4 regions of the Nonomuraea sp. NPDC046570 genome follow, and region 1 is predicted to be linked to each of the others. Evidence: riboswitches for the same ligand, from Rfam matches in the RefSeq annotation. Region 1 holds a riboswitch; each other region holds the start of a gene.
What was found. Region 1 has a riboswitch for cyclic di-AMP ahead of ABZ911_RS33695 (C40 family peptidase). Riboswitches for the same ligand answer to the same signal wherever they lie in the genome.

Region 1 (7,593 bases):
ATCATGGTGAGGACGAAGGTGAGAATCCCGGTGACCACCCCGAGGATGACACCGTCGACGATCCTGGCCACCAGACGCTGCCACCACTCGGCGAGCGGCGCCGGCGCCCCCGGCGGCTGCACGCCGCCCGGCTGGGCGAACGGCTGGCCGTAGCCAGGCTGACCGTATCCCTGCGGCTGACCGTAGCCCTGCTGACCGGAAGGCTGGCCGTAGCCGGGCTGTTCGTAGGACGGCTGCTGCTGCCCGTAGCCGGGCTGGCCGGAAGGCTGGGCGTAGCCGGGGGCCGTGGGCTGGCCGTAGCCGGGAGCCTGGCCGTAGCCCGGCTGCTGGCCCGACGGCTGCTGCTGCCCATACCCCTGTTGTCCCGAAGGCTGGCCGTAGTCCTGCTGCCCCGAAGGCTGTCCGTAGCCTTGCTGAGCCGCAGGCTGGCCGTAGCCCTGCTGTCCTGACTGAGGCTGCTGACCGTAGCCGGGCTGACCGTAGCCCTGCTGCGCGGACGGCTGACCGTACTGCTGCTGCTCGTAGGACGGCTGCTGCGGCTGCTCATAGCCGGGCTGCTGACCGTAGGGCTGTTGGCCGTACGAAGGCTGTTGGCCGTAGCCCGGCTGGGACTGGGCCTGCTGGCCGTACCCCTGCTGACCGTAGCCCTGCTGACCGTAGTCGGGCTGCTGGCCGTAGTCGGGTGCCTGGGCGGGCTGCTGGCCGTACTGGGGCTGCTGGCCGTAGCCCTGCTGACCCGAAGGCTGGCCGTAGCCGGGCTGTTCGTAGGACGGCTGCTGCTGCCCGTAGCCGGGCTGCTGCTGGCCGTAGGGAGGCTGGCCATACGAAGGTTGCTGACCGTAGCCGGGCTGGGACTGGGCCTGCTGGCCGTACCCCTGCTGCTGACCGTAGTCGGGCTGGCCGTAGGCGCCGCCGTCCGTCCGGTAGCCCACGATCGTCACATCTGGGTCGGGCTCGCCGGGGCGTCCCGTGTTCTGCTGTCCGTATTCAGGAGACCGGCGAGAATTGTCCTCGGGTTCGTCCTGTGGATACGGCGGCTGTCCGGTGCTCACCGTGTCACCTCGCTTCGATGGCGCATGTGGCACATGTCAGGACACATGCTTGCTGTTGACCAACGTATCGACATAGGTATCGACAATCACCTTTCCCATTAGTCGACACCCGGGTCAATCGAAGTCAGATGGAGGAGCATCCGGGTGTTCCCCAGGGTGTTCGGCTTCACGTGCTCAAGATCGAGAAACTCGGCCACTCCTTCGTCGTATGAGGCCAGGAGCTCGGCGTAGACCTCGGGAGACACCGGTGTGCCCTGGATCGGGGTGAATCCGTGCCGGGCGAAGAAATCGACCTCGAAGGTGAGGCAGAACACCCGCCGCAGCCCCAGCTCGCGTGCCGTACCGACCAGGGCGGCGACAATCCCGTGACCTATGCCGAGACCCCGGTATTCGGGGTCGACGGCGACCGTGCGGATCTCGGCGAGGTCCTCCCACATCACGTGCAGGGCTCCGCATCCGACCACCACGCCTTCCCGTTCGGCCACCCAGAACTCCTGGATGTCCTCGTACAGCGTGACCGTGGCCTTTTCCAGAAGCCTGGGACCCGCTCCGGCGTAGGTGTCGACGAGGCGTCTGATGTTCCGGACGTCTCGTGTGCGCGCACGGCGCACCACGTTCCCGGTGTCCCGCGGTGTCCGCTCGGCGACCTGCTCCATGAAGGTTCAGCGTACCGAGCCGATTACGGCTCGCCCTAAACTTCCATCTCTCCACCACCGGATGACCAGGTGTAGCCATACGACCACTAGGCGAATCACCTGATTCACAGACGCGCAGACCTGCAACAATACGGGACAAATCACACCAGTAACCGGCGTCACAGGCATCCTTGACGCCGAGAGGCGTGATCTATCTGTGATCTTTCGGTTGTGAAACCTCAACAGAATTCACAGTTCTGGTTGAGCACGAACCCGGCGTGCACTAGTGTCCAGCGACGATGTCATCCGCGCGACCACGCGTGGGGGCGCGCGCCGAATCCCCGACCTCGGGGAACCGGGGAACCGAAGATGGCGACGGCCATCACGGGGTGAATCCGGGCATCCTGCCTGGTAGGGCTGCTCCGGCCCGAACCCGTCAGCTAACCCGGCAGGCCGACGAGAGGAGCTGGTTGGTGGAGCGCACGCGTGGACGCGAGGGGAAGTCTGCGGGCGAGCACGCCCGCCCTCCGGAACGCGCGGGCCGCAACCGCACCAGAGTCCTGGCCCTCGGCGCGGCGCTCGTGGCACTGACGCTCGGGGTGCCGCTGGGGCCGGCGACGGCCGACCCGAAGCCGACGCTCAAGGAGCTCTCCACCCAGGTGGAGAAGATGCACACGCAGATCGGCACGCTGACCGAGCAGTTCAACGGTCAGCGCGAGAAGCTCAAGAGCGCCCAGAAGTCCGCCGGCGCGGCCAAGAGGACGCTCTCGACCAGTGAGGCCGACCTGGCCACCAAGCGCGTCAAGGCGACGCTGCTGGCCCAGAGCGCCTACATGGCGGGCGGCCTCGGCGCCACCCTGGCCTTCACCACCTCGGGCGACCCCGACACCTTCCTCGACCGGGCGGCCACCACCTACGCCCTGGAGCAGCAGCAGGGCCAGGAGGTCCAGCAGGTCGCCAGGGCCATCGACGCGGCCAGGAAGGCCAAGGCCACCGCCAACACCCGCATCGAGGAGGTCCAGCGACTCGTCGACGACCTGGAGGGCAGGCGCGACAAGATCAGCAAACTGGTCGCCAAGGTCGAGAGCAGCCTGTACCGCAGGGCGCTGGGCGAGGCGGGCCGGCCCGGCACCCGCGCCGTCCGGGTGAACCTGCCGATCGTCGGCAGCGGCAAGGCCGCCGAAGCCGTGCGGTGGGCGCTCACCCAGCAGCTCAAGCCGTACGTCTGGGGTGCCGAAGGTCCCGGTTCCTATGACTGCTCGGGCCTGGTCATGGCCGCCTACCAGCGGGTCGGCATCAGCCTGCCGCACTACACCGGCGACCAGTGGACGGCCGGACGGCACATCTCCCGGGAGGAGCTGCGTCCGGGTGACCTGGTCTTCTTCTACGCCGACCTGCACCACGTGGGCATCTACATCGGCGGCGGCATGATGGTGCACGCTCCGCGCACCGGCGACGTGGTGCGTGTCGCGGCCATGGGCAACCGCCCGTTCGTGGGCGGCGTCCGCATCGCGGACTGAGCGGACTGAGCGACCGGGTGGGCCGACGCCTCAGATCAGACGCCGGCGGGCGGCCCAGGCCACGGCCTCGATGGGCGTGGCCACACCGATGCGGTCGCAGACCACCCTGAGCCTGCGCCGCACGGTCCGGCCGCTGATATCCAGCTGCCGCCCCACCCGGTCGACGGTCGCCCCCCTGGCCAGCTCCGCGAGCAGATCCAGATCGGCCTGGCTCAACCCCACGACCTCGGTGAGCGCATTCACCAGAGCCCTCCCAACAGCGGCAACCAGCAGACCGTAAACGCGGGTGGGAAAGGTCGTCAAGACTGCCGACCGGTGATCATTTTGTATATGTGCGTATCACCGTATTCGCCAATTTCCGGATATTGGATGACGCGAATTTCAGTGGGCAGGCCTGACCAGTGGGAACAAGATCGTCTCGCGGATGTTCTTGCCGGTGAAGGCCATGATCATGCGGTCGATCCCGGCCCCCATTCCCCCGGTCGGCGGCATGGCGTATTCCAGCGCCTGCAGGAAATCCTCGTCGAGCTGCATCGCCTCGGCGTCGCCCCCGGCGGCCAAAAGCGACTGCTCGACCAGGCGGCGGCGCTGCTCGATCGGATCGACCAACTCGGAATAGGCGGTGCCGAGTTCGGTGCCGAACCCGATCAGGTCCCACTTCTCGGTCAGCAGCGGGTTGTCCCGGTGCTGGCGGGTGAGCGGCGAGGTCTCCAGCGGGTAGTCCATGACGAAGGTCGGCTGCACCAGCGTGTGCTCGACGAGCGCCTCGAAGATCTCCTGGACGAGCTTGCCCTGCCCCCACTTGGGATCCCAGTGGACCTCCTGCTGATCCGCGTACTTCCGGACCCGGTCGAGGGAGGTCTCGGTGGTGACCTCCTCGCCCAGCGCCTCCGACACCGAGCCGTACAGCGTGATCCTCGGCCACCGGGCGAGCCCCAGGTCCACCTCGACCCCGTCGTGCACGACCACCGTGGTGTCCAGCGCGGCGACGACCGCCTTCTGGTACATCCGCTGCGTCAGGTCGGCCATGTCGTTGTAGTCGAGGTACGTGCCGTACGCCTCGAGCATGGTGAACTCGGGGTTGTGCGTGGAGTCGGCGCCCTCGTTGCGGAAGTTGCGGTTGACCTCGAAGACCTTCTCGATCCCGCCCACCACGAGCCGCTTGAGGTAGAGCTCGATGGCGATCCGGAGATACAGCTCCATGTCGTAGGCGTTGATGTGCGTCCGGAACGGCCTGGCCGCCGCGCCGCCGTGGATCGGCTGCAGCATGGGCGTCTCGACCTCGAGGTAGCCCTCCTCGTGCCAGAAGTCCCGCACCGCCCGCACGGTCGCGCTGCGCACCCGGGCCATCCGGCGCGCCTCGTCGTTGACGATCAGGTCCAGATAGCGCTGGCGGACCCTGGCCTCGGGATCGGTGAGCCCGACGTGCTTCTCCGGCAGCGGGCGCAGGCACTTGGAGGTGATCGCCCAGCTGTCGGCCAGGATGGACAGCTCGCCGCGCCGCGAGGTGATGACCTCGCCCTCGACACCCACATGGTCGCCCAGGTCGACGTCGTGCTTCCAGGCGGCCAGCGACTCCTCGCCCACCTTGTCCAGCGAGATCATGACCTGCAGGTCGGCGCCGCCGTCGCGCAGGGTGGCGAAGCAGAGCTTGCCCCCGATGCGGTTGAGCATGACCCGGCCCGCGACGCCGACCCGGTCTCCGGTGGCGGTGTCCGCCTCCAGCCCCTGGTATTTCTCCCTGATCTCGGCGTTGGTCGCCGTACGCGGGAACGTCACAGGGTACGGGTCGACGCCCTCGGCGCGGAGGCGGTCGAGCTTGTCCCTGCGAATGCGCATCTGCTCGGGAAGATCCTGGGGCGCGTCATCGGTCACAAGACCAAAGCGTACCGATTTGGTGAACTGCAAGAGCTGGTCGGCGCCCTGCAGGGCCCCTGAAAGAACTCTCCGTTACTAATGGATCACAGGGTCCCTCAAGGGACCGGCAGGGAGCCGGAACCGGGGGCTCAAGGAGAGAGTCATGATCAAGAAGCTCGCGACGGGATTCCTCGCGGTCGCCGCCACCGGCGCGCTCGCCCTGTCGCTGCCCGCCGCCGCCCAGGCCGCCACCGCCGCCTCCTCCGCGCCCACCTCCTCCGCCGACTACGCCTCCTACTGGAGCGCGACCGGCAAGTACGGCCTGGCCAAGGCCCAGGGCTGGATCGGCGTCGAAGGCGAGTACGACCACGACAACACCGTCCACGTCAAGGGCCGTCTGTACGACCTCGACAACCGTTCCTACAAGCAGGGCGGACAGTGCGCCTACGTGAAGTTCCAGGCCGGCGACGACGAGTACGACTGGAACACGGTCTACGTCAAGAAGTACTGCGGCTACCCCGGCTACAAGGCGTTCCACTTCTCCGAGGACGACGTCTATGCGATGCGCGTCAAGGTGTGCCAGTGGAACCCGTTCGACCACTACACCACCAAGTGCGGCAAGTGGACCTACCTCTACGACGAGGGCGAGATGTGATCTCGTCCGGACAGGGGCCCCGCGAGGGGCCCCTTTCTCATGTCGTGTTGCGGTGGTAGATGAGCCGCAGCCCGATCAGCGTCAGCCACGGCTCGTGCACGTCGATGGAGCGCGACTCGCTCACCACCAGCGGCGCGTGCCCGCCGGTGGCCACCACGGTGACATCGTCGGGATCGTCGGCCAGCTCCGCCGCCATCCGCTCCACGATGCCGTCGACCTGCCCCGCGAAGCCGTAGATGATGCCCGCCTGCAGCGCCTCCACAGTGTTCTTCGCGATGACCGAGCGCGGTCTGATCAGCTCGACCTTGTGCAACTGGGCACCGGCCGCGGCCAGCGCGTCCACGGAGATCTCGATGCCGGGAGCGGTCACCGCGCCGACGTACTCACCCTTGGCCGAGACCGCGTCGAAGGAGGTGGCGGTGCCGAAGTCGACGACGATGCAGGGCCCGCCGTACTGGTCGATGGCGGCCAGGGAATTGACGATCCGGTCGCTGCCGACCTCCTTCGGGTTGTCCATCCTGACCGGCACGCCCGTACGGATGCCCGGCTCGACGATGACCGCGGTGACGTCGCCGTAGTAGCGGCGGCACATCTCGCGCATCTCGTTGAGCACCGACGGCACGGTCGAACAGATCGCGATCCCGCTGACATCGGCCCCCTTGAGCAACGGCGACTGCCCGAGCAGCCCCTGAAGCACGACGGCGACCTCATCGGCGGTACGGCGAGCGTCGGTGGCGATGCGCCAGTGCTCGATGACCTCCTCGCCCTCGAAGAGGCCGAGAACGGTGTGCGTGTTGCCGACGTCGATCGCGAGCAGCATCAGTTCCCCCGTAGGTCCAAGGCGATGTCCAGAGCCGCAGCGGAATGCGTGAGCGCTCCCACAGCAACGTAGTCCACGCCAGTGTCGGCTACAGCACGGGCCGATTCCAAGGTCAATCCGCCACTCGCCTCAAGCCGTGCCCGCCCCTTCACCATCTGTACGGCCCGCGCCGTCTCCTCGACGCTGAAGTTGTCGAGCAGAATCTCCCGCGCCCCCTCGGCGAGCACCGGCTCGATCTGGTCGATCCGGTCCACCTCCACCTCGATCGGCAGGTCGGGATACCGCTCGCGCACCGCCCTGAACGCCTCCGCGACCCCTCCGGCCGCCACCACATGGTTGTCCTTGATCAGCGCCGCGTCGGACAGCGACATCCGGTGGTTGACCCCGCCGCCCGCCCGCACCGCGTACTTCTCCAGCGCCCGCAGCCCCGGCAGCGTCTTCCTGCTGTCGCGCACCCGGGTGCCGGTGCCCGCCAGCGCCTCGACCCAGCGGGCGGTCTGGGTGGCGATGCCGGACAGGTGGGTGAGCACGTTCAGCGCGGTGCGCTCGGCGGTGAGCAGGTCTCTGGTCGTCCCGGTCACGGTCATCAGCACATCGCCTCTGGCGACCCGCTCGCCGTCCTTGGCGCCCCGCTCGACGCGGCTCGCGCCGAGCCTGGTGAAGACGGCCTCAGCGATCGCGAGCCCGGCCACCACGCCGCCGGCCCTGGCGACCACGTCGGCGGTCGAGGTGTGCGCGGCGGGGATGGTGGCCAGGCTGGTCACGTCCCCGGCCTCCTGCAGGTCCTCGGCGAGCGCCCGGTCGATCACGGCGCCGACGTCGGCGGGGTCGAGCCCGGCCGCGGTCAGCTCCTGCGCGAGCCGCTGCGGCATCGCGTCCCCGTGCGGCGTGTAGGTCATGCTCAGCCCCTTCTCGGTCAGCGTGATGTCGAGGTGCGCCAGCCACTGCCGGTCGTCGCGGTCCGGGTGGTCCTCGCGCCAGTGCGAGCCGCGGGTCTCCTCGCGGGTGCCGGCGGCGGCGGCCAGCACAGAGGCGACGGTGAGCAGGTTCGTCG
Region 2 (7,593 bases), on a different contig from region 1:
GCAGGCGTTTCTTCGACAACCTCGACGGCTCGGACAAGGACACCCAAGGGGTGGTGCTGTCGGGCGGACAGTGGCAGCGCCTCGCACTGGCCCGCGCCTTCGTCAGGAACGACCGCGATCTGCTCATCCTCGACGAACCGAGCTCGGGCCTCGACGCCGAGGCCGAACACGCCATCCACCACGACCTCCGCGGGCACCGAGAGGGCAGGACGAGCCTGCTCATCTCCCACCGCCTGAGCGCGGTCAGGGACGCCGACCTCGTCGTGGTCCTGTCCGACGGGAAGATCATCGAGAGCGGGACGCACGAGGCGCTCATGGCGGCGGCGGGGGAGTACGCGAGACTGTTCACCCTGCAGGCCAGCGGTTATCAGGGGGTGTCCTAGAAGAATGCTGGGGGCCGGTTCGCGGGATCAGAACCCCGCCCCGGACATAAACCGTCATCACCCGGCCCGGCCAGTGAGCGAAGGATTCCGGCCCGGCGCATGCCGTTCACATGTCAGGGCTGCCTGCTGGTCGCCGCCCAGTCGAGGAGCGCCTGAGCCGTTTCGAAGCGGCGGCTGGAGCTGGTCTCTCCGAGAATCACGCCGACCAGCCGACGGCCGTCACCATCGGCGGCGAAGGCGAGGGTGTAGCCCGCGGCACGCGTGTAGCCGGTCTTCAGGCCGACGGCGCCCGGGGTGCGGAGAAGGCGATTCGTGTTCCGCCAGGAGTAGGCGCTGTGCTCCGCCGTCGCGGGGACCGAATGGTACTGGGTGGAGCTGACCTTCCTGATCGTCTTGTTGTCCAGCGCAGCCTGGGCGAGCCGCACCTGGTCACGTGCGGTGGAGTAGCCGCCGCCCTTGGCGGGCATCCCGTCGGCGTTGACGTACAGCGTGTCCTTCATGCCGAGCTCGCGGGCGTTGGCGTTCATCTTCGCCGTGAACGCGTCGACGCCGGGGCCGTACGCGCGGGCCAGCGCGTGGGCGGCGTCCGCGCCGGAGGGCAGCAGCAGGGCATGCAGCAGGGTCTCCACAGTCAGCCGGTCGCCGGCGCGCAGGTCCGCCACCGAGGCGCCACCCTTCGAGGCGTAGCGCACATCCGCAGAGGTGACCTCGACCACGTCCGCAGGCTTGGCTTCCTTCAGCACGGTGTAGGCGGTCATCACCTTGGTGATGCTGGCCACGGGGGTGCGGAGGTCGGCCTTCTTGCTGAAGTGGACCTTGCCGGTCTTGGCGTCGATCAGGTGGGCCGCACGGCCGAGCACCGCTGGGGCGTCCGGGGCGACGGCTGGAACGTGGGAACGGGAGTCCGGCGAAACGACGGAGCCTGCTTGGGGGGTGGCCTGTGCGGGAGTGGCGACGGAGGTGACGGCGCCTGCGGTGATGACGACGCCGAGCAGCGCGTGGCTCAGCCGGTTCTTGAGATGCGTGGGCATGAAGGGGTTGCTCCTTGCTTCCATGCCGCCTACCGGGTTAGCTGACGGGTTCGGGCTGGGAAGTGCCCTACGGCGCAGCTGAGCTGCGTCCGATTCACCCCAGGGGAAGTGGGTCCCCGGCTCCGTGGATACGGACTCGGCGGCCGAGTGTCGTCCTGCGGTGGTGGCCTCAGGCGACGCGCGGTCCGGGCAATGAAATGGCAACGAACGTGTCGATGGTTCGCAGCACAATGCCCGAAAAGTACCAAAATGGTATAAATCGTGCAAATGGCGAAGAGTCACTGATGACGGCCTGAGAGCCTGTGAATCAGTCCGAGGGCGCTCCATCCACAGACCATGCTGCCGAGCCGGACTCGCCGGGTTGGAGGACAATCAGATCCGTTCCCGTCGCCAACGCGTTCGGCGGGCAGGTCTGTGGTTCGATCCCGACACCAGTTCGGGTGAGGTGCTTGCTTGGGAGGTCGCCTGAGAACACCTGGATCCAGCGGAATGCTGGGGAGGTGCGGATCGTGAGGGTCAAACCGGCCGGATCGGAGAGTGTGATGTCTCCTGCATCCTCTGTGGGAGCCACCGCGTACGCAACGCTGAACCGATCTGGACCGAGCGCGCGGCCCTCTCGAAAATCGAACCCGGAGTTGTCCACGAGACGCCGCCGGGTGGGGAGAGCCGAGAGCGGGTCGGTCTCGAGGTAGCTTGGCGCGGTGAGCTTCAGGATCCAATCCGTCAGCGGCGACGGTCCCGGTCTGAAGTAGGGGTGGAACCCGATGCCGAACGGAGCGATCTGATCGCCGATGTTGACCCACGCCGCGTCGCAGCGCAAACCCGTGGCCGTGACCGTGTAGGTGACGGTCACGCGCACAAGGAACGGATACCCGTCGACCCCTCCTACGACGCGGCCGAACGAGACGGACGATGCGCTCCGGCGCTCCAGCGCCCACAGCTGGTCGAACGCGAGGCCGTGCAGGGCGTGGCCGTACGCCGGATCGTTGATAGGGAGTTGATAGGCGCGCCCCGCGAACTCGTACCTGCCGTTGGCGAGGCGGTTGGGCCAGGGGGTGAGGACCGCGCCGTGGTGGCCCAATTCCGGCGCGACCCGGCCGGGGCCCGCCAGGATCGACTCGTCGCCGAGCCGGAGCCCGGTGAGGGTGGCGCCGATGGGATCGATGGTGGCGCGAGTGCCGCCCCACGCGATGGTGGCGGGTTCAGTAGCGGTCACCGGCTGTGCTCGCGTGCGCGGATCCCGTATGCCGCGCGTGACATCTTCGCCGCGGTCGCGCGCGCTTCGCGTCCGAGCTCGGTGACGCGGTTCTGCATGCGGTACTTCGGGCCGTAGATGGACACGGCCGCGAGCGGGAGGCCGTTCCGGTCCTGGGCGAGCGCTGCGACGCGTTCTACGTCGTCGGTTCGCGGGATCCAGACGAACCCTCGCGTTCGGGCGAGCTCCAACTCGCGTGCCCAGCTCTCGCGGTCGAGCCGGACTTCGGGATGCTCGACCGGGGCGTCGCGGAGATCGTCGAGGATGCGGTGCTGTTCGACGACCGGAAGGGCGAAGAGGATGGCGCGGCCTGCGGCGGTTGCGTGTAACGGGGCGAGGTTCCCGATGTGCGGGACCATCCGGAACGGTTGCTCCGGATCGATCTGCTCGATGCTGACCGTGTAGTCGCCTTGGCGGATCGTGAGGATCACGGTCTCACCGACCACATCGCAGAGTTCTTGGAGGTACGGCCGGGCGATCTCGCTCAGGTTGTACTGCTTCTGGAACCCTTTCGCGAGGCTCAGAACCCGGCCGGTCAGGACGACGCGCCTGTTGTCGAGGCGGGCGAGGAAGCCCAGGTCGACGAGCGTGGCGACGAGCCGGGAGACGGAGCTCTTGTCCGTTCCTGTGAGCTCGGCAAGTTCGGTCACGGTCAAGCCTCCGCGGCCGTCCGCGACGGCTTCCAGGATCCGCAACCCGCGCGCCAGTGCTCGGTAGCGAGCCTCCTCCGTCACACGATCTCCCTTCGGCGGGTCGAGGATTCGATCTCCTCGCGCATCCCCGACTCCATCGCGCGGTCGGCGACCCCGCCCACCGCGCGGATGGCCTCACGGAACGGGGTCGACAGCTGGAACGAATCGTAGTCGGGCACGTAGCCGAAGTCTTCGCGGGCTTTGTCCATCGGCAGGCGTGTGAAGGTGTTCCCGCTCACCGCGTTGTAGATCTCGAAGCGCAGGGGTTCGGCGTCGATCACGGCGTCGATCAGGCGGTACAGGTCGGTCGGTGCGGTGTAGTCCTGCAGCATCCAACCGGTGCCGGGAGCGTCGATGACCTGCGGATCCTGGAACGCGCCGATGCGGAGCGCGACGAACGACAGTTGTTCGGTGCTGGCGACGAAGCTGCCGAGCGCCTCACCGAAGGCCTTCGTGACACCGTACAGATCCCCTGGGTGGACTGGGTCGTCCTCGGTGACACCCGAGCCCGGCGGGTAGCCGGAGACGGCGTGGACGGAGGATGCGTAGACGACTCTCCGGCAGGCCGATGCCACGGCCGCGGCGATCACGTTGTACGTCCCCATGATGTTCGCCGGCAGCAGGCTGGACCATGTCGCCCAGGGGCGGCGTTCACCGCCGAGATGGAGGACGGTGTCGACGCCGTCGAACGCTTCACGGATCTCGTCCAGTTGCCTGAGGTCGGCTTCGACCAGTCGCCCGAGGTGCGCGTGCCGTTCCTCGAACTGTCCCGGCAGGTCGAGAAGCGTGACCTGATAGCGGTCGCGCGCCCACTCGGCGTAGCCCGAGCCGATGGCGCCGGCCCCGCCCGTGATCAGGAGCTTTCGCATCAGCGGCGCCCCACCCTGAGGACCACGTCGCTCGGATGCACCTGCAGGCCTTCGCCGAGTTCGGCCGGCAGGCTGCCGCGGTTCCAGTAGATGTCGACCTGGTCATCATCGAGCGAGTAGCGCGTGTGCAGGAGCGTACCGTCGTCGATCAGCTCGAACGAACCGTCGTCGAAGATCCGCGCGTGCTCGTGGCGCAGACCGACCAGACGCCTGATCCGGTCCGCGTAGGCGGGCGAGGAGTCGATCGTGCGCCGCGCACGATGGATCGCGACGTCGAAGGCGAGGTTGTACGCGAATGCGTAGTTGAGCTGGTCCTCCCAACCCGGCCGTTCGTCGTGGATGAAGCGGTTCGAGACGACCGGCTCGGGGAAGGCGGCGCGGAACAGGCCAGGGAACGCCTCGTCCTGGTACTGGAACGCGAATCCGCAGCCGTGGTTGAAGTCGAGGAGCGGGATGAGATTGTCGACCATGCCCTCCGAACCGACCTCCGCGCCACCCGCTGCCTCCCGGATCCGTTTGAACGTCTGCGTCCGGTAGGAGGTCTCCAGGTTCGTGCGCTCGCCGTGCTCGTGGCGCTCGTCGTAGCAGGGCCAGGCGGTCAGGTGGAATCCGGTCTGGTCGAAGAACACGGAGCGGGCGCCGAGTGCCGCCTGAGCAGTGGCGACGGATGCCATCTGATCCCGCCACCTCGGCGCGCCGTGGCAGGCGGCGACGAACGACGGCGCCGCGAAGTAGCGCATGGTCAACGACTCACCGGCGAAGTCGTAGCCGGCGACGTAGTCCAGGCCGCGGGAGTCTTTCTTGGTGACCTCGTCGGCGTGGTCTGAGTAGTACTGCGTCGTCCTGTCGATGATGTTGCCGTTGGCGTAGAGCGAGATGAATCCGCCGCGATCGTTGATCGTCTTGATCGCCCGAGCCAGGGCCTCCGCGCCTCCCAGCTCCTCGTCCGCCTCGTAGATCGGGTAGCCGCGATCGAAGCCGGCCTTCCACCACCCGAACAGGAGGATCCCATCCAGTCCGTGTTCGCGGCCGAGCTCGAAGATGGGCACCAGGTCGTCGTAGCGGAACTGCTCGGCGCCGAACTGATGCCGCATGATGATCCGCTGCCACCCCTTGAGCTTGCTCCGCGAAGCCGGCGGGCCGTCGTACCAGCTGTCGGCCCACTCCCGGTATCGCCGTGCTCCCGCACGCCAGCCTCCGGCGAGCAGCGCGACGACGATCTCCCCTGTGTCGATCGAGCTGCGGTCGACCGGGGTCACGACGGACAACCAGAGCTCGCCCTCCGTGCCACGAGTCGGGATCCCGGCGCTGAAGAGGGCCCCACGGAAGTCCGGATCGTGGCGGGCCAGATAGAGGAACTGGTCACCCGACTCCAGTCCCTGCCACGGCATGCTCATCTCGCCGGGGTACGCGGATTGCTCCCAGATGCCGGCCGAGTCGTCGCGCATGTACTCGGAATGCGCACGCGCGAGTCGCGCACGCGGCCTCTCGATCTTCCGGCCGAGTCCCTCTGACCGGTATAGCACCTCGTGCTGCGAGGCGGGGTCGGGTGCGAGCTCGACGATCGGCAGCGACATCTCGCGCAGCGTGATCCCGTTCCCGGCGTGGCCGGTCGCGCGGAACGAGAGCTCGTCCACTCCTGCGGAGACCACGACGGCGAGATCCACGTCGATGGTCACTCCGGCGACCGTGGTCAACGTGTCGTAGGAGATGACGAGCGTGTCGCCGTCCCGGACCACGGTCGAGCGCTGCTGCTCCGAATGCACGGCGACATCGCGTTCGTCGCCGATCATCACGGACAGCGACCAGAACCGCCCACGCGCACCGGTCGTGAAGCGGCCTCCCGCGAGGGAAGCACGAGCGCCGACCGAATCGAGACCGAAGGACAGGGACCCTGCCACGAGTGTGTGTGCTTCTTCGCTGATCATGCCGCGATCATAGGATCGCGGTGCATATGGCTCAATACAGTTGCATATACGGCAACAAAGCCGGGGTGTAGTTGCACCATTGGATCCATCTTTGCCGTATGTGGATTCTCTCCCTAGCGTGGCCCGCACACCTGCCGAAGGGGACATGTGCACGACATCGACCAGCTCAGCGAAGACGCCGCGGACGTCGCCGATCGTCGCCGCATCGCGCCGGCCTATGTGCCGAAGGCCGTGGATCACGCCGTCCCCTGGGTGAACGACGAGGATGCCCGCATCACGTCGGTCGAGGCGATCATCACGGCTCCCGAGGGCGTGAACCTCGTGGTCGTCCGGGTGCGGACGAGTGTCGACGGACTCGAGGGGCTGGGCTGCGCGACGTTCCATCAGCGCGCCGATGCCGTGAAGTGCGCCGTCGACGAGTATCTGGCTCCGCGGCTCGTCGGGCGATCCGCCCAGGAGATCACCGACATCTGGAACAGCAGCCAGGTCGACAGCTACTGGCGGGGCGGGCCGGTGCTGAACAGCGCGCTGGCCGGGGTGGACATGGCTCTGTGGGACATCATGGGCAAGACCGCCGGGCTGCCGGTGTGGCAGCTCCTCGGGGGACGGGTGCGCCGCTCGGTGGCGACGTACGTGCACGCCTCCGGTCGCGATGTCGCGGAGCTCGTCGACGAGGTCGAAGCATGTGCCGCGGCCGGGTATCAGGTCGTTCGCTGTCAGATCACCGTCCCGGGAACCTCGACGTACGGCGCAGCCCAGCAGAGCGACTCGCACATCAGCTGGGATCCGGAGCAGTACGTCCGGTTCATCCCCGGGGTGTTCGAGGAGCTGACCGCACGCTTCGACGGCCGAGTGCGTTTCCTGCACGACATCCACGAGCGCGTCGATCCTGCGGACGCGATCAGACTCCTCCGCGCGCTCGAGCCGTTCGGACTGTTGTTCGCCGAGGATCCCGTCGCGCCCGAGGACCTCGACTGGATGCGCACGATCCGCAAGCAGACGATCACGCCGCTCGCGTTGGGTGAACTCCTGACGGACATGCGCAGCTTCAACGCGCTCGTGACAGAGCGGCTCGTCGATTTCATCCGATGCCACGTCTCAGCGCTCGGCGGCATCACCCCGGCCTGGCGCCTGGCGATGCTCGCGGAGGTCAACGGCGTGCGCACCGCTTGGCACGGCCCTCGCGATGTCTCTCCGATCGGGCACATGGCAAACCTCGCCATGGACCTGGCATCGCCCGCGTTCGGCATCCACGAGCACTTCGAGTTCTCCGACCAGGCCAGATCCGTCTTCCCGGGAACGCCCGTGACCCGGAACGGCGTACTGGAGCCCTCCGGCGCCCCCGGTCTGGGCATCGGTTTCGATGAACGCGAAGCGATGAGGCATCCCCCGGTGTCCCCGATGTCCAACTGGCACTACAGCCGGGTGCGTCGCC
Region 3 (7,593 bases), on a different contig from region 1:
GGCTCATCGACACCGCGCGCGACGTGGCCCAGGAAGAGGTGCGGCCGGGCGACGAGGACCGGGTCTTCTACCGCAAGAAGTGGTGGCAGAAGGTCATCATCATGTCCGGCGGGCCGGCGATGAACTTCGTGCTGTCGTTCGTCCTGTTCGCCATCGTGCTCATGGGCTTCGGCGTGCTGACCAACAAGCCGACCGTCTCGGCCATGTCCCAGTGCGTGATTCCGTACAGCCAGGTGCAGACCGACCCCAACCGCAAGTGCACCCCGGCGGACCAGGTCACCCCCGCCGTGAAGGCGGGTATGAAGGCCGGTGACCAGATCGTCTCGTTCAACGGGGTGCGGGTGGCCTCGTGGGACGCGCTGGTGGAGAAGATCCGCGCGAACGGCGCCGGCCAGGTGAGCCTGGGCATCGTACGCGACGGCGCGCCGCAGACGCTCAAGGTCGACCTCATCGCCCAGGACCGGCCCAAGGTCGACGACATGAAGACGATCGAGGAGGGCGTCGGCTTCCTCGGCGTCATGCCGACGCAGGTCATCGAGAAGAAGGACTTCGGCTTCGTCGTCGTCCACATGGGCGACCTGACCGGCAGGGTCTTCCAGTCGCTGATCAACCTGCCGGAGAAGATGGTCGGCGTCTGGAACGCCGCCTTCTCCGGCGACGAGCGCGACCCCAACGGCCCGGTCGGGGTGGTGGGCGTCGGCCGCATCGGCGGTGAGATCGCCGCCTCCGACGCGCCCACCGAGAACAAGTTCGTCGCCCTGCTGACCCTGCTGGCCGGGTTCAACCTGGCGATCGGCATGTTCAACCTGATCCCGCTGCTCCCGCTGGACGGCGGCCACATCGCCGGTGGCCTGTGGGAGGGGCTCAAGCGCGCCTTCGCCCGCGTCATGCGCAGGCCCGAGCCCGGCTACGTCGACATCGCCAAGGTGCTGCCGCTGACCTACGCGCTGGCCCTGGTGATGATCGTGATGGCCGGCCTGCTCGTATACGCCGACCTGGTCAACCCGATCAAGCTCTCGGGATGACCGCCCAGCCCACCATGGCCGCGGCGATCGACGTGGCGTTGCTCAGGCTGCGCCGGATGTGGGCCAGGCCGCTGCGCAGCCGCGGCGACCGGCCCGTGCACATGTCGAACGTGATGGTCCTGCACGCGGTCGACAAGCTGGCCGGAGCCTGCGACGAGGTCACCATCGGCGGCGTCGCCGAACACCTGGACGTGGACCCGTCCACGGCCAGCCGGCTGGTCAACGACGCGCTCGGCGCCGGGTTCGTCCGCCGGGAGGCGTCACTGGTCGACGCGCGCCGGGTCCGGCTCGTGGTGACCCCCAAAGGGCGGCGGGTGCTCGACGTCGTCACCCGCTACCGCCGCGAGTACCTCGAAAGCCTGATCGCCGATTGGGACCCCGCCGACCGGGAGAGGCTCGCCACGCTGCTCGGCCGCTTCGCCGAGGCCGCCGCCGCCAGGCCCGCCGACTCCGCCAGGCTTGACGAGCTGATCACCGAGGCGCTGCGCGACGAGGTCCCCGGATAGATTGCGGTCATGGACCCACTGGAGGAACTGCGCAGGCTCTGCCTGGCCCTGCCGGAGACCACCGAGCGGCTCAGTCACGGCGAGCCGACCTGGTTCGTGCGGGACAAGAAGACCTTCGTGACCTACGCCGACCATCACCATGACGACCGGCTCGGCTTCTGGTGCGCGGCTCCGCCGGGCGTGCAGGAGGCGCTGGTGGCGGAGGACCCGGCGCGGTTCTTCCGCCCGCCGTACGTGGGGCACCGCGGCTGGCTCGGCGTCTACCTGGACGTGCAGGTGGACTGGCCGGAGGTCGCCGAGATCGTCACGGACGCCTATCGGATGGTCGCGCCGAAGAGCCTGGTGGCGCGGCTGTAGTCACAAAGATGTACGCCTGTTTCGGCGTACAGGCGGAGTAGGGGCATCCCGGGGGCCGGGATGATCTGAGTATGTCGATCGGTCTGCTGCTCGCCCTGGCCGCCCTCGCCATCGTGGACAGCACGAGCTTCGGCACCCTGGGCATCCCCGTGTACCTGCTGCTGGCCGCCGAGCGGTCGCAGGTGTCGCGCCTGCTGATCTACCTGGCGACCATCGCCGTGTTCTACTACCTGGTCGGCGTCGCGCTGATGCTCGGGCTGTCGACCCTGCTGGACAACTACGGCGACGCACTGCGCAGCCCGCCCGTGTACTGGCTCCAGCTCGCCCTGGGCGTCGGGCTGTTCCTGCTGAGCTTCCGGCTCGACCCCAAGCGGCGGGCGAAACTGGGCAAACCGCCGCGGACGTTCGAGCCGAAGATCGGCGGGCCGCGGACCATGGTGCTGCTGGGCCTGACCGCCGGGCTGGTCGAGGTCGCGACCATGTTGCCGTACCTCGCCGCCGTCGGGATCATGACCGCCTCGGACCTGGCCGCGGCCACCTGGATCCCGGTGCTCGGCGGTTACGTCCTCGTCATGATCCTGCCCCCGCTGTTCCTGCTGGCCCTGCGCGCGGTCGCCCGCGAGAGCCTGGAGCCGAAGCTGGTACGGCTACGCGGGTGGATGACCAGGAACGCGGCCTCGATGGTGAGCTGGACGGTGGCGATCGTGGGCTTCCTCCTGGCCCGGGACGCGGCCGTGTCCCTGTTCTTCACCGGCTCCGCCTGACCGCCGTCAGCCGGTGAGGGAGGCGCCGACCATGACCATGCGCAGCGCTCGTTCGGCCGCCGCGTGCGCCGGCCACCAGGGCGATCACGACGAGGGCGCTCGCCGTGATCGCCAGGGCCCAGGGGACCGCGGGCGTTCAGTGCATGGAGATGTGGACGTGGTCGTAGTGGTTGGCGGTGATGCTGCCGCGGTTGGACATGGAGCGCCAGCCCGAGCCCTGGTTGATGCGCTGCTTCCAGATCACGTACTTGACGCCGAGCTTGTCCTTGTTCTTGACCGCCCACGCCGCGATCTGGTCGCCGAGGGTCTGGTTGACGGCCGACGGCGTGCTTCCGCCGGTGCTCAACATGAAGTCGCAGGCCCGCCCCAGCGGATGCTCTCCGCTGTTGTCCACGCGGTAGCAGCCCACCTCGTGCGGCAAGGTGAAGGTCTTCTTGAGGAGTTCCCGCATCTGGCGGGTGCGCAGGGTGATGTTGTCGGATCCGGACGGAAGCTGGGGGGCCCAGCTTCCGTCGGAGTTACGGCCTGAGCCGTACGGGATGAGGTCTTCGAGTTTCTTCTCGATGTCCTTGATCAGGTCCTCGGCCTCGGCGCGCTGCCCGGCCACCTTCTTCGAGTCGTCGCGGATCTTGACGGTGAGCGAGGCGGCCTGGTCGGCGGCGAGCTTCCTGGCGTCGCGGGTGGCGGTGACGGTGGCGACGACGGCGTTCTGCTCGGCCCTGAGCTGCTCCAGCAGGACGGCGTTGCTGAGGCTCGTGGACATCAGCAGGGCGGGCAGGCCGCCGTCGCCGGCCTGGTAGCGCATCTGGGTGATCTGCGCCGCCTGTCCTTCGGCCTTGACCAGCTCCTGCTGGGCCTCGGTGAGGCGTCGCTTGGCCGTCTTCTCGTCTCCGCGCGCCTCGGTCAGGTCGACCCGGCTCGCGTTGTAGGTCTCGATGAGCGTGTCGACCTGCTTGTTGAGCTTCTTCAGCTCGGCACGCAACTCGGCTTCGGTCGGTTTGGGGGCGGCGACCGCGGGGGCGGCCGGGCCGAAGGCCAGGGCCGCGGCGACGAGCACGCCGGCGGCCAGGGACGTGGGGGACTGGGCCACCACGTAGCTCCTCTCCTTCTGCCGACCGGGTTAGCTGACGGGTTCGGGCGGGAGAAGGCTTGCCCTACCACCGAAGTGGATTCACCCCAGATGCATGGGTCCCCGGCTCCTGGGGCGCACGCCCAGGATTAGGCGGCACGACTGTGGCAGTCGGTGCGAGAGGGATATTAGTAGTAAACCGCTGGTCACGCGAGTCCAAGCTGCGACCAATTAGTGATCTACCTGTGATCGAATCATCCCGGCCGCCTCCTCGGGGAGCACGTCGTTGACGAACGCGCCCATCGCCGACTCCGAGCCCGCCAGGTATTTCAGCTTCCCCGGCGCCCGCCGGATGCTGAACAGCTCCAGGTGAAGATACGCCAGGTCACGACCCTCCCGGACGGGCGCCTGGTGCCAGGCGGAGACGTACGGCATGACCACCCCGAACAGTCCGTCGAGCGCCCGCAGCACGCCGGTGTACAGCGGGCCGAACGCCGCGCGCTCCTCCGGCGTCAGCGCGACCAGGTCGGGCACCTGCCGGTGCGGGTACACGTGCACCTCGAACGGGTAGCGCGCGGCGGCGGGCACGAACGCGGTCCAGTGCTCGTTGGCGGCCACCACCCGGACGCCCGCGGCCCGCTCGGCGGCCAGGATGTCGGCGAACAGATTGCCGCCGGTGTGCCGGGCGGCGGCGGCGAGCTGCTGCCGGGTGCGCGGCGTGACATAGGGGTAGGCGTAGATCTGCCCGTGCGGGTGGGCCAGCGTGATGCCGATCTCGGAGCCGCGGTTCTCGAAGCAGAAGACCTGCTCCACGCCCGGGATCTCGGACAACTCGGCGGTACGGTCCGCCCACGCCTCCATGACGAGCCCCACCTGCGCCTCGGACAGCTGGGAGAAGGACGAGGAGTGCTCCGCGGTGAAGCACACCACCTCACACCGCCCCACTCCCGGCCGAACCTCACTAAGCCCCCCCGCATCCTGATAAATCCCGAGATTGGTGGAGAAGGAGGGGAAGCGGTTCTCGAACACCACCACGTCGTAGTCCGGCGCCGGGATCTCCGTCAGGTGGCCGGGGCGGGACGGGCACAGCGGGCACTCGTCGGCGGGCGGCAGGAACGTACGGCCCTGGCGGTGTCCCGCCATCGCCACCCACTCCTCGGTGAGCGGGTCGTAGCGCAGCTCGGAGGCGGGCGGCCGAGGACTCGGCTCGCGCTCGTCGAGCATGCTCCGATCGGCGTCGTCGCGCCGGTCGAAGTAGATGAGCTCCCTGCCGTCGGCCAGCCGGGCGACGCTGCGCTTCACTGACGGTCCTCCGCGATGATCAGTTCTCCGGCCCGTTCCGCGAGTTCGCGGCGGGCATCCTCGGTCAGGCCCGCGTCGCTGATGACGACATGGGCCTCCGAGAGCTCGGCGATGGTGCTGATGCCGACGGTGCCCCACTTGGTGTGGTCGGCCGGCACGACGAGGCGGTGCGCCGAGGCGACCAGCTCCCGGTCGGTCTCCGACTCCAGCAGGTTCGGCGTGGTGAACCCGGCCTTGAGGCTCATGCCGTGTACGCCCAGGAAGAGCGTGTCGACGTGCAGCCGCCGGATGGCGGCGACCGCGACCGGCCCGACCAGGGCGTCGGAGGGCGTGCGCACCCCGCCGGTCAGCACGACCGTGCGATCGGCGCGCGGGCTGCGGTGGAAGACCTCGGCGACGGGGATGGAGTTCGTGATGACGGTCAGCTCGGCCACGTCCACCAGGTGGTGGGCCAGTGCCCACGTCGTGGTGCCGGCGGACAGGGCCACGGCGGTGCCGGGACGCACGAGCTGGGCGGCCCGGCGGGCGATGGCGTCCTTCTCCGGCTGCTGGCGGGCGGACTTGGCGGCGAAACCGGGCTCCTCGGTCGAGCCGGGCCCGTTGATCGTGGCGCCGCCGTGCACCTTCTCCAGGAGGCCGCGCTCGGCCAGCGCCTCCAGGTCCCTGCGGATGGTCATGTCGGAGACGCCGAGCTCGCGGACGAGGTCGGCCACCCGGACCCCGCCGCTCCTGCGGACGCGCTCCAGGATCGCCTGTTGCCGTTGAGGTGCGAGCACAAGCTCTCCTTCCAACAGATTCCACCAAATTATGGCACAAGAATGTTGAATCATGGGGAGTGCGCTCGCGTCCACGGGTGATGACCTCTCCATGAGACTCACGCTCATCGTGCTCGCCTCGCTCGCCCTGATCAGCGGCTGCGGGGGAGGCGGCGAGACCATGGTCGCGCCGACGCCGACGCCGACGCCGAAGCCCACGGTCACGCCCTCGGCGATCAGCCTCACCGACGCCGCGAAGATCGCCGGCGAGCGCGGCAAGGTGGTGCTGCTGCAACTGGCCGGCGCCCAGCCGCCCCCGGTCTGGCTGGCGGCCGTCTACCAGGACGACGGCACGCTCGTCGACCTGCGCATCAGCGTCCTCGACGGGCGGGTGACGGGGGAGGAGCCCGAGCAGCCCGCCGACGCCAAGGAGGCCGAGAGGCTGCTGGCCCAGGACCGCACCGGGCTGCTGCGGGCCGCCGACCTCGCCGCCAAGACCGTCGAAGGCGCCACGCTGACGCGCGCGCAGCTCATGGACGTGGGCGGGCGCGCGGTGTGGGAGGTCGAGACGGTCACGCCCCAGCGCGTCATCTCCACCGTGGTCGTCGACGCCGCCACGGGTGAGCCGGCGGTGAAAGGGGAAAACTGAAAGGTGCTTGTCCCAGGGACGCCGACGCGAGAGGTTGGTCCCGCACACCGTACCCGGAAGAGTCGGAGGAGCACATGGCCAAGCGCGCGCGGCAGGGGAAGTCCCGCAAGAAGAAGAAGGCCAACCACGGCAAGCGACCGAACGCACGCTAGATCGCGGGGGAGCGGGTACGGCCGGCGAAGGCCGTACCCTCGACCTCTGGACGGCGCGTTGACCTGCGGCCGTCGCGGAGAGTCGCCATAGTGTGACGCATGACCTCGCGTGGCCTCAGGCTGCTGATCGGCCTCGCCGCCGCGGTGATCGCCCTGGTCGGCATCGGGCGGGTGAGCTCGATCGCGGGCCCGGCCTTCCTCGCCCTGGTCCTCACCATCGCGGTCAGCCCGATCAGGTCGCGGCTGCGCAGGCGCGGCGCCCGCCCGTGGGTGGTGGTGGCCGTCCCGCTGGCCGTGGTCTTCCTGGTGCTGCTCGCCTTCGGCGCGGCACTGGTCGTCGCGGTGGCCCAGCTCGCCGCCGTGCTGCCCGGCTACACCGCCAACTACCAGGCGCTGCTCGCCGACGCGGGCCAGTTGGTCCGGCAGCTCGGCGTCACCACCGACCAGATCAACGCCGTGATCGGGCAACTCGACCCGAACAAGTTGCTCTCGCTCGTGCAGAGCTTCCTGACCGGCCTGCTGGACGTCGGCACCGCGTTCGTGCTGGTCGTGCTGCTGCTGGTCGGGATGAGCCTGGACGCGGCGGTCCTGCAGGACGGGGTCAGGGCGCTGGAGTCGACCCGCCCGCACCTGGTGGACGCGTTGCGGGAGTTCGTCCGTAGCACGCTGCGCTACCTCGTCGTCTCCAGCGTGTTCGGCCTGGTGGTGGCCGTGCTGGACGCGGTGGCGCTCTGGCTGCTGGGGGTGCCGCTCCCGCTGCTGTGGGGGCTGCTGGCGTTCATCACGAACTACATCCCCAACATCGGCTTCGTCATCGGGCTGGTGCCGCCCGCGCTGCTCGCGCTGCTGGACTCCGGGTGGGTGACGATGGTGTGGGTGATCGTCGTCTACTCGGCGCTGAACTTCGTCATCCAGTCGCTGATCCAGCCGAGGTTCACCGGGAAGTCGGCCGGCCTGTCGACCACGATCACCACCCTGTCGCTGCTGGTCTGGACCGTCGTGCTGGGTGCCCTC
Region 4 (7,593 bases), on a different contig from region 1:
CACCGCGCTGGCCGGCGAGGTCGCCACCAAGCTCGACGTCGTCGTCCGCGGCGAGATCGCCGCCCACGACGTGCGGGTGCTGGAGCTGGCCGCGCTCAAGGGCGTCTTCGGCGACGTGGTCGAGGACGCCGTCACCTATGTCAACGCCCCGCTGCTGGCCAAGGACAGGGGCGTCACCGTCGAGCTGGTGACCAGCTCCGACAGCCCCGACTGGCGGAACGTGGTCGGCGTGCGCGGCGTGCTGGCCGACGGCCGTACCGTCTCGGTCTCCGGCACCCTGTCCGGGCCGCGCCAGGTGACGAAGATCATCGAGGTCAACGGCTACGAGATGGAGATCGAGCCGACCGAGCACCTGTCGTTCTTCACCTACACCGACCGGCCCGGCGTGGTCGGCGTCGTCGGCCGCATCCTCGGCGAGCAGGGCATCAACATCGCCTCGATGCAGGTGGCCCGCGACGTCAAGGGCGGCAAGGCGCTCATCGCGCTGACCGTGGACAGTGCGATCCCCGCCGAGGTGGTGGACCAGATCGTGAACGAGATCGGCGCCGACAGCGGCCGCTCGGTGGACCTCACCGACTAAAAGCCCCGGCCCGCCCTCGTACGGCTGCCGCCCATGTCCGGGCGGCAGCCGTTTTCGTCTCACGATGCGAGATAATAGGACGTCCAAGGAGACAGCACACAGGTCGCCGGGTACCGTGAAGGACAGGACCCGGTTCGGACGATCCCGGCGGTCCGTGCGCTCACCCACCCCCGAGCGCGATCCCTGGCAGGGCAGGCAGGCCACCATGCCGCCGCCCCGCAGGCGACCATCGGCACTTCGCGCACGAGACGAGACTTCACCATGTACGAGATGTATCCCTGGAACGCTCCCGACGAGACCGACGACGAGGCCGCCGAGGCCATCCAGTTCGCCCTCGACCGCCGCGACAACGGCGGCACCCCCGCCCGCTGAGCCTGGACCTTCTTAACGGGCTCCCGAGCACAGGGCGGCGTGTCCGAGGGCGAGCGCGCCCATCAGCGGCGCGTCGTCGGCGAACCTCGCGGGCCTGATCTCGGGCGGGAACGGCACGACCCGGCGCACCACGGCCGTCACGCGCGGCAGGAGGTAGTCGGCCGCGCGCATCATGCCACCGCCGATCACCACCCGCTCAGGGTCGAGCACCACGCACAGGTTCGCCACGCACACGCCCAGCGCGCCCACCGCCTCGTCCATCATCTCCCGCACCGCGCCTTCCGGGAGATCTCCCTCCGGGCGTCGCTCCCCGGCCGATGCCTGTGCGAACAGGTCGGCGGTGGTGACCTCGCGGCGCAGGAGGGCGGAGCCGCGGGCGGCCAGGCCGCTGCCCGAGAGGCGTTCCTCCAGCGGCGCCCGGCCCTCGGCGAACGCGGGCTCCTCTGGCGTGTCCACCAGGTAACCGATCTCGCCCGCCGCCCCGTGCGCTCCCGGCACCACCTGGCCGCCGATCACCAGCGCCGCCGCCAGACCGGTGCCCAGGTTCACGTAGACGCCCTGCGAGACGCCGCGCAGCGCGCCCCAGCGGAGTTCGGCCGCCGCCGCCGCGTTCACGTCGTTGTCGATGGCCACGGGGATCGCGCCGTACTCCTCGCGGAGCAGCCGGGGCAGTTCGAGGCCGTCCCAGCCGGGGACGTTGGGCGAGAGCCGTACCCGCCCGTCCTTGATCACGCCGCAGGTGGAGAAGCCCACGGCGGCGGGCGCGCCGTCGAGGCGGCGGGCCGCGGCGAGGGCGCGGGCCAGCGCGTCCTCGCCGCTCGGCAGCCGCACCTTCGCCGCAGGCTCGGGACCCGGTCCGCCGGACAGGCCGACCGCGATCTTGGTACCACCGACGTCGATGCCGATCACTCGGCTCACTGGCGTCACCCTCTCGTGCGGGGAATCGATCGCCACGGCGGAGACCGTGGGCGGACGGGGGAGTCCACGTTCGGCAGCCTGCCGTTCGTGATCGACTGGATCAACCAGTATGCCGAGGGTCGTGCCTAGAGGGTGGCCTGGAGCATGGCGGGAGCGGGCTCCTTTCGGCGTTCGAGTTGGTCGGCCCAGAGTTGGACGCCCTTCGGGTCGGGGCGGACCGCGCCGACGAACGCCTGGCGGCGCCAGGCGCTCAGCTTCTCCTCCTTGACCACGTCCCCGGTACGAGGGGCGTGCACCATGTGCCCGGGCTTGGAGATCATCCCCACATGCCCGAGTCCGCTGAAGAAGACCAGGTCGCCGGGCTTGAGATCGTCCCAGCCGATCTTCCGGTCGAAGGCGGAGTACTGCTGTGCGGCCGTGCGCGGCAGGTCGATGCCCGCCCGTTCGTAGGCCCGCAGCATCAGGCCCGAGCAGTCGTAGCCGCTGTCCGCGGCTCCGCCGTACACGTAGGGGATGCCGCGTTTGGCCATGGCGAATTTCAGTGCGGTCTTCCAGGCGGGTGTGGGGGTCTTGCTTTCCTGGATCTCTTTGACCTTCGGTCCGTTCAGGGTGACGGAGGGGGGTTCCGCGGTGGCGCTCGCGGGGGAGGCGAGCGCGGTTCCCAGGAGGCCACCGAGCAGGGCGGTGGCGGCGATGCGAGACAGGGTGATCCCTTACCTTCCAAGGCGGCCTGCCGGGTGAGCTGTCGGGCTCGGGCGTGGAAGCCGCCCTACGGCTGGGGAGCCGATTCGCCCCGAGGGAAAGTTCCCGAAATGTGGGTCCCCGGCTCCGCGCGAAGGCTGCGCGGATTAGGCCTGTCGGACTCTAACGAAAGGGTCAAAAGGTGGCAAATCACCCACAACGCGCTGTCCGGAAAGTGAGATGGTGTGTTCGGTGGCCGAGACGGGCCGGTAGGGTACCGCCATGGAGCGCAACATTCGTCTGGCAGTGATCCCGGGAGACGGGATCGGCACCGAGGTCGTCGCGGAGGGCCTGAAGGTCCTCGACGCGGTCGGGCTGAAGGTCGAGAGCACGCACTACGACCTCGGCGCGGCCCGCTACCACCGCACCGGCGAGACGCTGCCCGACGAGACGCTGCAGGAGCTGCGCGGCTACGACGCGATCCTGCTCGGCGCCGTCGGCGACCCGAGCGTCCCGCCCGGCGTCCTCGAGCGCGACCTGCTGCTGCGCATCCGTTTCGAGCTCGACCACTACGTCAACCTGCGCCCGGTCAAGCTCTTCCCCGGCGTGGAGACCCCGCTGGCCGACACCCGCCCCGAGGACATCGACATGATCGTCGTCCGCGAGGGCACCGAGGGCCCGTACGCGGGCGCGGGCGGTGTGCTGCGTCGCGGCACCCCGCACGAGGTCGCCACCCAGGACTCGGTGAACACCGCGTACGGCGTGGAGCGCGTGGTCCGCTACGCCTTCGCCAAGGCGCAGTCGCGCCCGCGCAAGAAGCTCACGCTCGTCCACAAGACCAACGTGCTGACCTTCGCCGGTGACCTCTGGCAGCGCACCGTCAACCGCGTGGCCGAGGAGTTCCCCGAGGTCACGACCGACTACTGCCACATCGACGCGGCCTCGATGTTCTTCGTCAACCAGCCCGAGCGGTTCGACGTGATCGTCACCGACAACCTGTTCGGCGACATCATCACCGACATCGGCGCGGCCATCGCCGGCGGTATCGGCCTGGCCGCGAGCGGCAACGTCAACCCCGACCGCACCGCGCCCAGCATGTTCGAGCCGGTGCACGGTAGCGCGCCCGACATCGCGGGCCAGGGCAAGGCCGACCCGACCGCCACCATCCTGTCGGTCGCCATGCTCCTCGACCACCTCGGGCTGCGGGCCGAGGCCGCCCGCGTCGAGCAGGCGGTGGCCGACGACATCGTCGAGCGCCTGGCCGGACGGGCCGGCCGCACCACCCACGAGGTCGGCGACGACATCACCGCGCGAGTAGCCGGCGGCGCCTGACCGCCGTGCCTCGCACACGACGGCCCTGGCGCCTTTAGGCCGGGTCCGCACCCATCACGTTCCGGATCCGGCGCGCTCGTAGCCGCCCGATCCACCAGCGCCTGGCGGCCTGCGAGAGCTGCCAGGCGTTTCTTCGTGCCCGGCAACCAAACAATCGTCCTATAGATGCAGTAAGTTCCCGTTACCCGGTCCGACGCAGAATGGACTCAGGGTACGCCTCGCGAAAAGAGAAGGATCTCCGTCATGACCACCGCTCAGAAGCTCAGCTTCGACGTGCAGCTCTCCGACCATGCTCGTTCCGTGGCAGAGCGAGAGCAGGTACTGGCGAACCCCGGGTTCGGGCAGGTCTTCACCGACCACATGATCTCGATCGACTACACCGACGGGGTCGGCTGGCACGACGCGCGGCTCATGCCGTACGGCCCGCTCAGCCTCGACCCGGCGACCTCGGTCTTCCACTACGCGCAGGAGCTGTTCGAAGGCCTCAAGGCCTACCGTCAGGGCAGCGGCTCGATCGTGACATTCCGTCCGTACGCGAACGCGGCCCGCTTCAACGCCTCCTGTGCGCGCATGGCCATGCCCGAGCTGCCCGAGGAGACTTTCGTCGAGGCCCTCGAACTGCTCGTGCAGACCGACCGCGAGTGGGTGCCCACGACCGAGGGCCACAGCCTCTACCTGCGTCCGTTCATCATCGCCACCCAGGTCGGGCTGGGCGTGAACTACCCGTCGAAGTCGTACAAGTTCATGGTCATCGCCTCGCCGGCCGCCTCCTACTTCTCCGGGGGCGTCCAGCCGGTCTCGGTGTGGCTGTCCACCGAGTACACCCGCGCCGCCCCCGGCGGCACCGGCGCCGCCAAGTGCGGCGGCAACTACGCCGGGGCGTTCGTCGCCCAGCGCCAGGCCGTGGAACAGGGCTGCGACCAGGTGGTCTGGCTCGACTCCAACGAGCACAGGTACGTCGAGGAGATGGGCGGGATGAACCTGTTCTTCGTCTTCGGCGACAAGCTGTTCACCCCCGCGCTGACCGGTACGCTGCTGCCCGGCATCACCCGTGACTCCATCCTCAGCATGGCCGCCGACCTGGGCCTGAAGGCCGAGGAGGGCCGCATCTCGATCGAGGAGTGGCAGGCGGGGTGCGCCTCCGGCGAGCTGACCGAGGTCTTCGCCTGCGGCACCGCCGCGGTGGTCACGCCGGTCGGCACGGTCAAGGGCGCCGACCGCGCCTGGACCATCGGCGACGGCACCCCCGGCCCGGTGACCCTCAAGGTCCGCGAGGAACTCATGGGCATCCAGTTCGGCTCCCGCCCCGACCCGCAGAGCTGGATCCACAAGATCAGCTAGGACCGCCGAGCTGATCCGCATCAGCCATTCTTAACCCCAGGCCCGCCCAGACTCACCACCTGCGCGGGCCTCCTCCTTCGCACAGATCCTGGGCAGCACCTCGTCCCGCACCTTCTCCTGGGAAGTCGGCCGCCCCGCGGTGAGGTAGTGCCTCACCTCGGGGCCAGCGTCGAGCGCGGTCAGATTGTCCACATCGTCGTCGGTGAATCGCCGCAGAACCAGCCGCTCGGTCTCCATGAAGACATGCGTGAGCGGATTGTGGTCAACGGCCAGGTCAGGTGTCGATCAGCTTTCCGGTGTCGATCGTGATCTTCCAGGGCTCGGGCAGGTCCAGCGGCTTACCGAGGGGGACCTGCGTTTGCTGCAGGTAGCCCTTCTCGGTCGGATGGCTCAGCAGGATGGCGATGTCCTGGAAGGGGTCGATGAGAAGGTAGAGCGGGACTTCGGCCAGCGCGCAGTTCTTCGGCTTGACGATGTGGTCATCGGTGCTACTGCTCCTGGACACCACTTCCACAGCGAGCAGCGTGCTGTCGCCGTAGACCTCGTCGTCGCCCCACATGCGAGGCTTCGGCGGCACGATGACCAAGTCGGGGATATAGCGATCGGCCTGGGATCCCAGGAACATCTTGATGTTGGTCCAGATGCGCCAGTTGCGCTCGCTCACCACGCCCATGATCTGCATGAGTAGCAGCGCGATGACGTTGTTGTGGTCTCCTGTGGGCACCTCGTTCACCACGACCCGGCCGGAGATGAGCTCCACGCGGAGCTCGGGGAGCGCCTCGCAGACTCGGCGGTACGTGTCTTCCACTGGGACCTCTGGTGATCTCTGTTGCGTTGCTGGTCGCTCCAATACCTTGGCCATGCATGCATCATCCCCTCCAGCCGTGCGAGCGTCACGTGTTTGACGCGTCACTTATGGTAGCCATTCGGGGGAGGTTGTTTCGCTAGTTCTTTCGAATCATCGTCAGGCCGTCTGCCACCGGCAGGAGTACGGTCGTCACCCGGGGATCGTTCATCACCAGGTCGTTGAACTCCCTGATGGCCCTCGTCTGGTCGTCCTCGTAGGAGGGGTCCGCGACGTGCCCGGACCACAGCGTGTTGTCCACCATGATCAACCCCCCGGACCGCAGCCGCGACATGATCATCTCGTAGTACGCCGGATAGCCCGCCTTGTCCGCGTCGATGAACGCCAGGTCGATCCGCTCGTCGAGGGCGTCCAGCGTCTCGACCGCCGGCCCGAGCGTGAGCGTGATCCGCCCGGCCACCCCCGCCCGCTCCCAGTACCTGCGCGCCATCGACGTCCACTCCTCGCTCACGTCGAAGCAGTACAGCCGCCCCCCGGACAGCCCCCGCGCGATGCACAGCGAGGAGTATCCGGTGAACGTCCCCACCTCCACCGCCACCGCGGGCGCGACGAGCTGGGTGACCATGGTCAGGAAGCGGCCCTGGTCGGGTGAGATCTGCATGTTCGCGACGTCGCCCGTCGCCGCTCGGGTCTCGGCGGCGAGCTCGTCGAGCAGCGCGTCGGCCATGGTGGTGTGGGAGAGGATGTACTGGCCCACGGCGGGGTCCAGATAGGTCGCCTTCATGCGGATCATTCTGCCGAAGCGGGTAGGGTCGCGCGGTGACCTCGAATCTCAGGCGCGTCCTCATGGGAGGCGCCGCGCTCGCCGTAATGGCCCTGCTTCTCGTGCTGGGCAACGCCCGTACCGGCGACACCGAAGCCGGGGCGCGGATGGTCAGGATGCCGGACGGCTCGATGGTGCTGGCCAGGCCGGGCGTGCAGGCGCCGGTGCTGGACGTGTACGAGGACTTCGACTGCCCGGTCTGCAAGGAGATGGAGCGCGTCCTGGACGGCGCCATGGAGCGCCTGGCGGCCGAGGGCAGGGTCAAGGTGGTCTTCCACCCGGTCACCATCTTCGGCGACGAGCCCATGCGGTCCAACTCGATCCGCGCCGCCGCCGCGGCCCGCTGCGTGCCCTCCGACCGGTGGCTGGCCTTCCGGGCCGAGGTGTACGCGATCCAGCCCGCGCCGCACGGCAGCGCCTCCGGCTTCACGACCGAGGACCTGGTGGCGGCCGGTGGTCGCGCGGGCGTACGCGGGGCCGAGTTCGAGACGTGCGTGAGCACGCAGCGGCACGCGAACGCGCACCTGGCGCAGACGGCGAAGGTACGGCTGCAGGGCACCCCCACGCTGCTGCTCGACGGCCGGATGCTGCAGGGCGAGGCGTTCGACCCGAAGGCCCTGGAGAACGCTCTGACCAGCGGCGTCTCGGTCTAGCGTCCCGCATGGTGAGATCAATGTGCCAAATGGTGAAGCGGTGTGGCACACTCACTAACACCATGTTCTACGGTCTGCTCATTATCGG

Region 2: linked by a shared signal. The riboswitch ahead of ABZ911_RS26035 (serine hydrolase) and the one ahead of ABZ911_RS33695 (C40 family peptidase) in region 1 are both predicted to bind cyclic di-AMP.
Region 3: linked by a shared signal. The riboswitch ahead of ABZ911_RS28995 (hypothetical protein) and the one ahead of ABZ911_RS33695 (C40 family peptidase) in region 1 are both predicted to bind cyclic di-AMP.
Region 4: linked by a shared signal. The riboswitch ahead of ABZ911_RS27060 (C40 family peptidase) and the one ahead of ABZ911_RS33695 (C40 family peptidase) in region 1 are both predicted to bind cyclic di-AMP.

Annotation. Positions count from the first base shown of each region.
Region 1 covers NZ_JBEYZF010000030.1:52,429-60,021, reverse strand. The annotation lists gene ABZ911_RS33705 (RDD family protein) at 1-1,052, opposite strand, end outside; gene ABZ911_RS33700 (amino-acid N-acetyltransferase) at 1,151-1,708, opposite strand; cyclic di-AMP (ydaO/yuaA leader) riboswitch at 2,009-2,155, shown strand; gene ABZ911_RS33695 (C40 family peptidase) at 2,161-3,207, shown strand; gene ABZ911_RS33690 (LuxR C-terminal-related transcriptional regulator) at 3,238-3,450, opposite strand; gene lysX (bifunctional lysylphosphatidylglycerol synthetase/lysine--tRNA ligase LysX) at 3,589-5,082, opposite strand; gene ABZ911_RS33680 (hypothetical protein) at 5,228-5,719, shown strand; gene ABZ911_RS33675 (type III pantothenate kinase) at 5,757-6,539, opposite strand; gene ABZ911_RS33670 (L-aspartate oxidase) at 6,539-7,593, opposite strand, start outside.
Region 2 covers NZ_JBEYZF010000018.1:26,930-34,522, forward strand. The annotation lists gene ABZ911_RS26030 (ABC transporter ATP-binding protein) at 1-383, shown strand, start outside; gene ABZ911_RS26035 (serine hydrolase) at 497-1,414, opposite strand; cyclic di-AMP (ydaO/yuaA leader) riboswitch at 1,426-1,566, opposite strand; gene ABZ911_RS26040 (hypothetical protein) at 1,722-2,630, opposite strand; gene ABZ911_RS26045 (IclR family transcriptional regulator) at 2,627-3,403, opposite strand; gene ABZ911_RS26050 (NAD(P)-dependent oxidoreductase) at 3,400-4,230, opposite strand; gene ABZ911_RS26055 (DUF6259 domain-containing protein) at 4,230-6,158, opposite strand; gene ABZ911_RS26060 (enolase C-terminal domain-like protein) at 6,306-7,593, shown strand, end outside.
Region 3 covers NZ_JBEYZF010000022.1:21,274-28,866, reverse strand. The annotation lists gene ABZ911_RS29015 (site-2 protease family protein) at 1-1,025, shown strand, start outside; gene ABZ911_RS29010 (MarR family winged helix-turn-helix transcriptional regulator) at 1,022-1,531, shown strand; gene ABZ911_RS29005 (MmcQ/YjbR family DNA-binding protein) at 1,541-1,888, shown strand; gene ABZ911_RS29000 (GAP family protein) at 1,960-2,652, shown strand; gene ABZ911_RS28995 (hypothetical protein) at 2,789-3,742, opposite strand; cyclic di-AMP (ydaO/yuaA leader) riboswitch at 3,748-3,887, opposite strand; gene galT (galactose-1-phosphate uridylyltransferase) at 3,953-5,023, opposite strand; gene ABZ911_RS28985 (DeoR/GlpR family DNA-binding transcription regulator) at 5,020-5,799, opposite strand; gene ABZ911_RS28980 (PepSY domain-containing protein) at 5,891-6,427, shown strand; gene ABZ911_RS28975 (AI-2E family transporter) at 6,679-7,593, shown strand, end outside.
Region 4 covers NZ_JBEYZF010000019.1:62,331-69,923, reverse strand. The annotation lists gene serA (phosphoglycerate dehydrogenase) at 1-580, shown strand, start outside; gene ABZ911_RS27065 (ROK family protein) at 965-1,870, opposite strand; gene ABZ911_RS27060 (C40 family peptidase) at 1,996-2,400, opposite strand; cyclic di-AMP (ydaO/yuaA leader) riboswitch at 2,583-2,735, opposite strand; gene ABZ911_RS27055 (3-isopropylmalate dehydrogenase) at 2,834-3,883, shown strand; gene ABZ911_RS27050 (branched-chain amino acid aminotransferase) at 4,127-5,224, shown strand; gene ABZ911_RS27045 (hypothetical protein) at 5,255-5,461, opposite strand; gene ABZ911_RS27040 (Uma2 family endonuclease) at 5,499-6,086, opposite strand; gene ABZ911_RS27035 (O-methyltransferase) at 6,169-6,813, opposite strand; gene ABZ911_RS27030 (thioredoxin domain-containing protein) at 6,849-7,505, shown strand.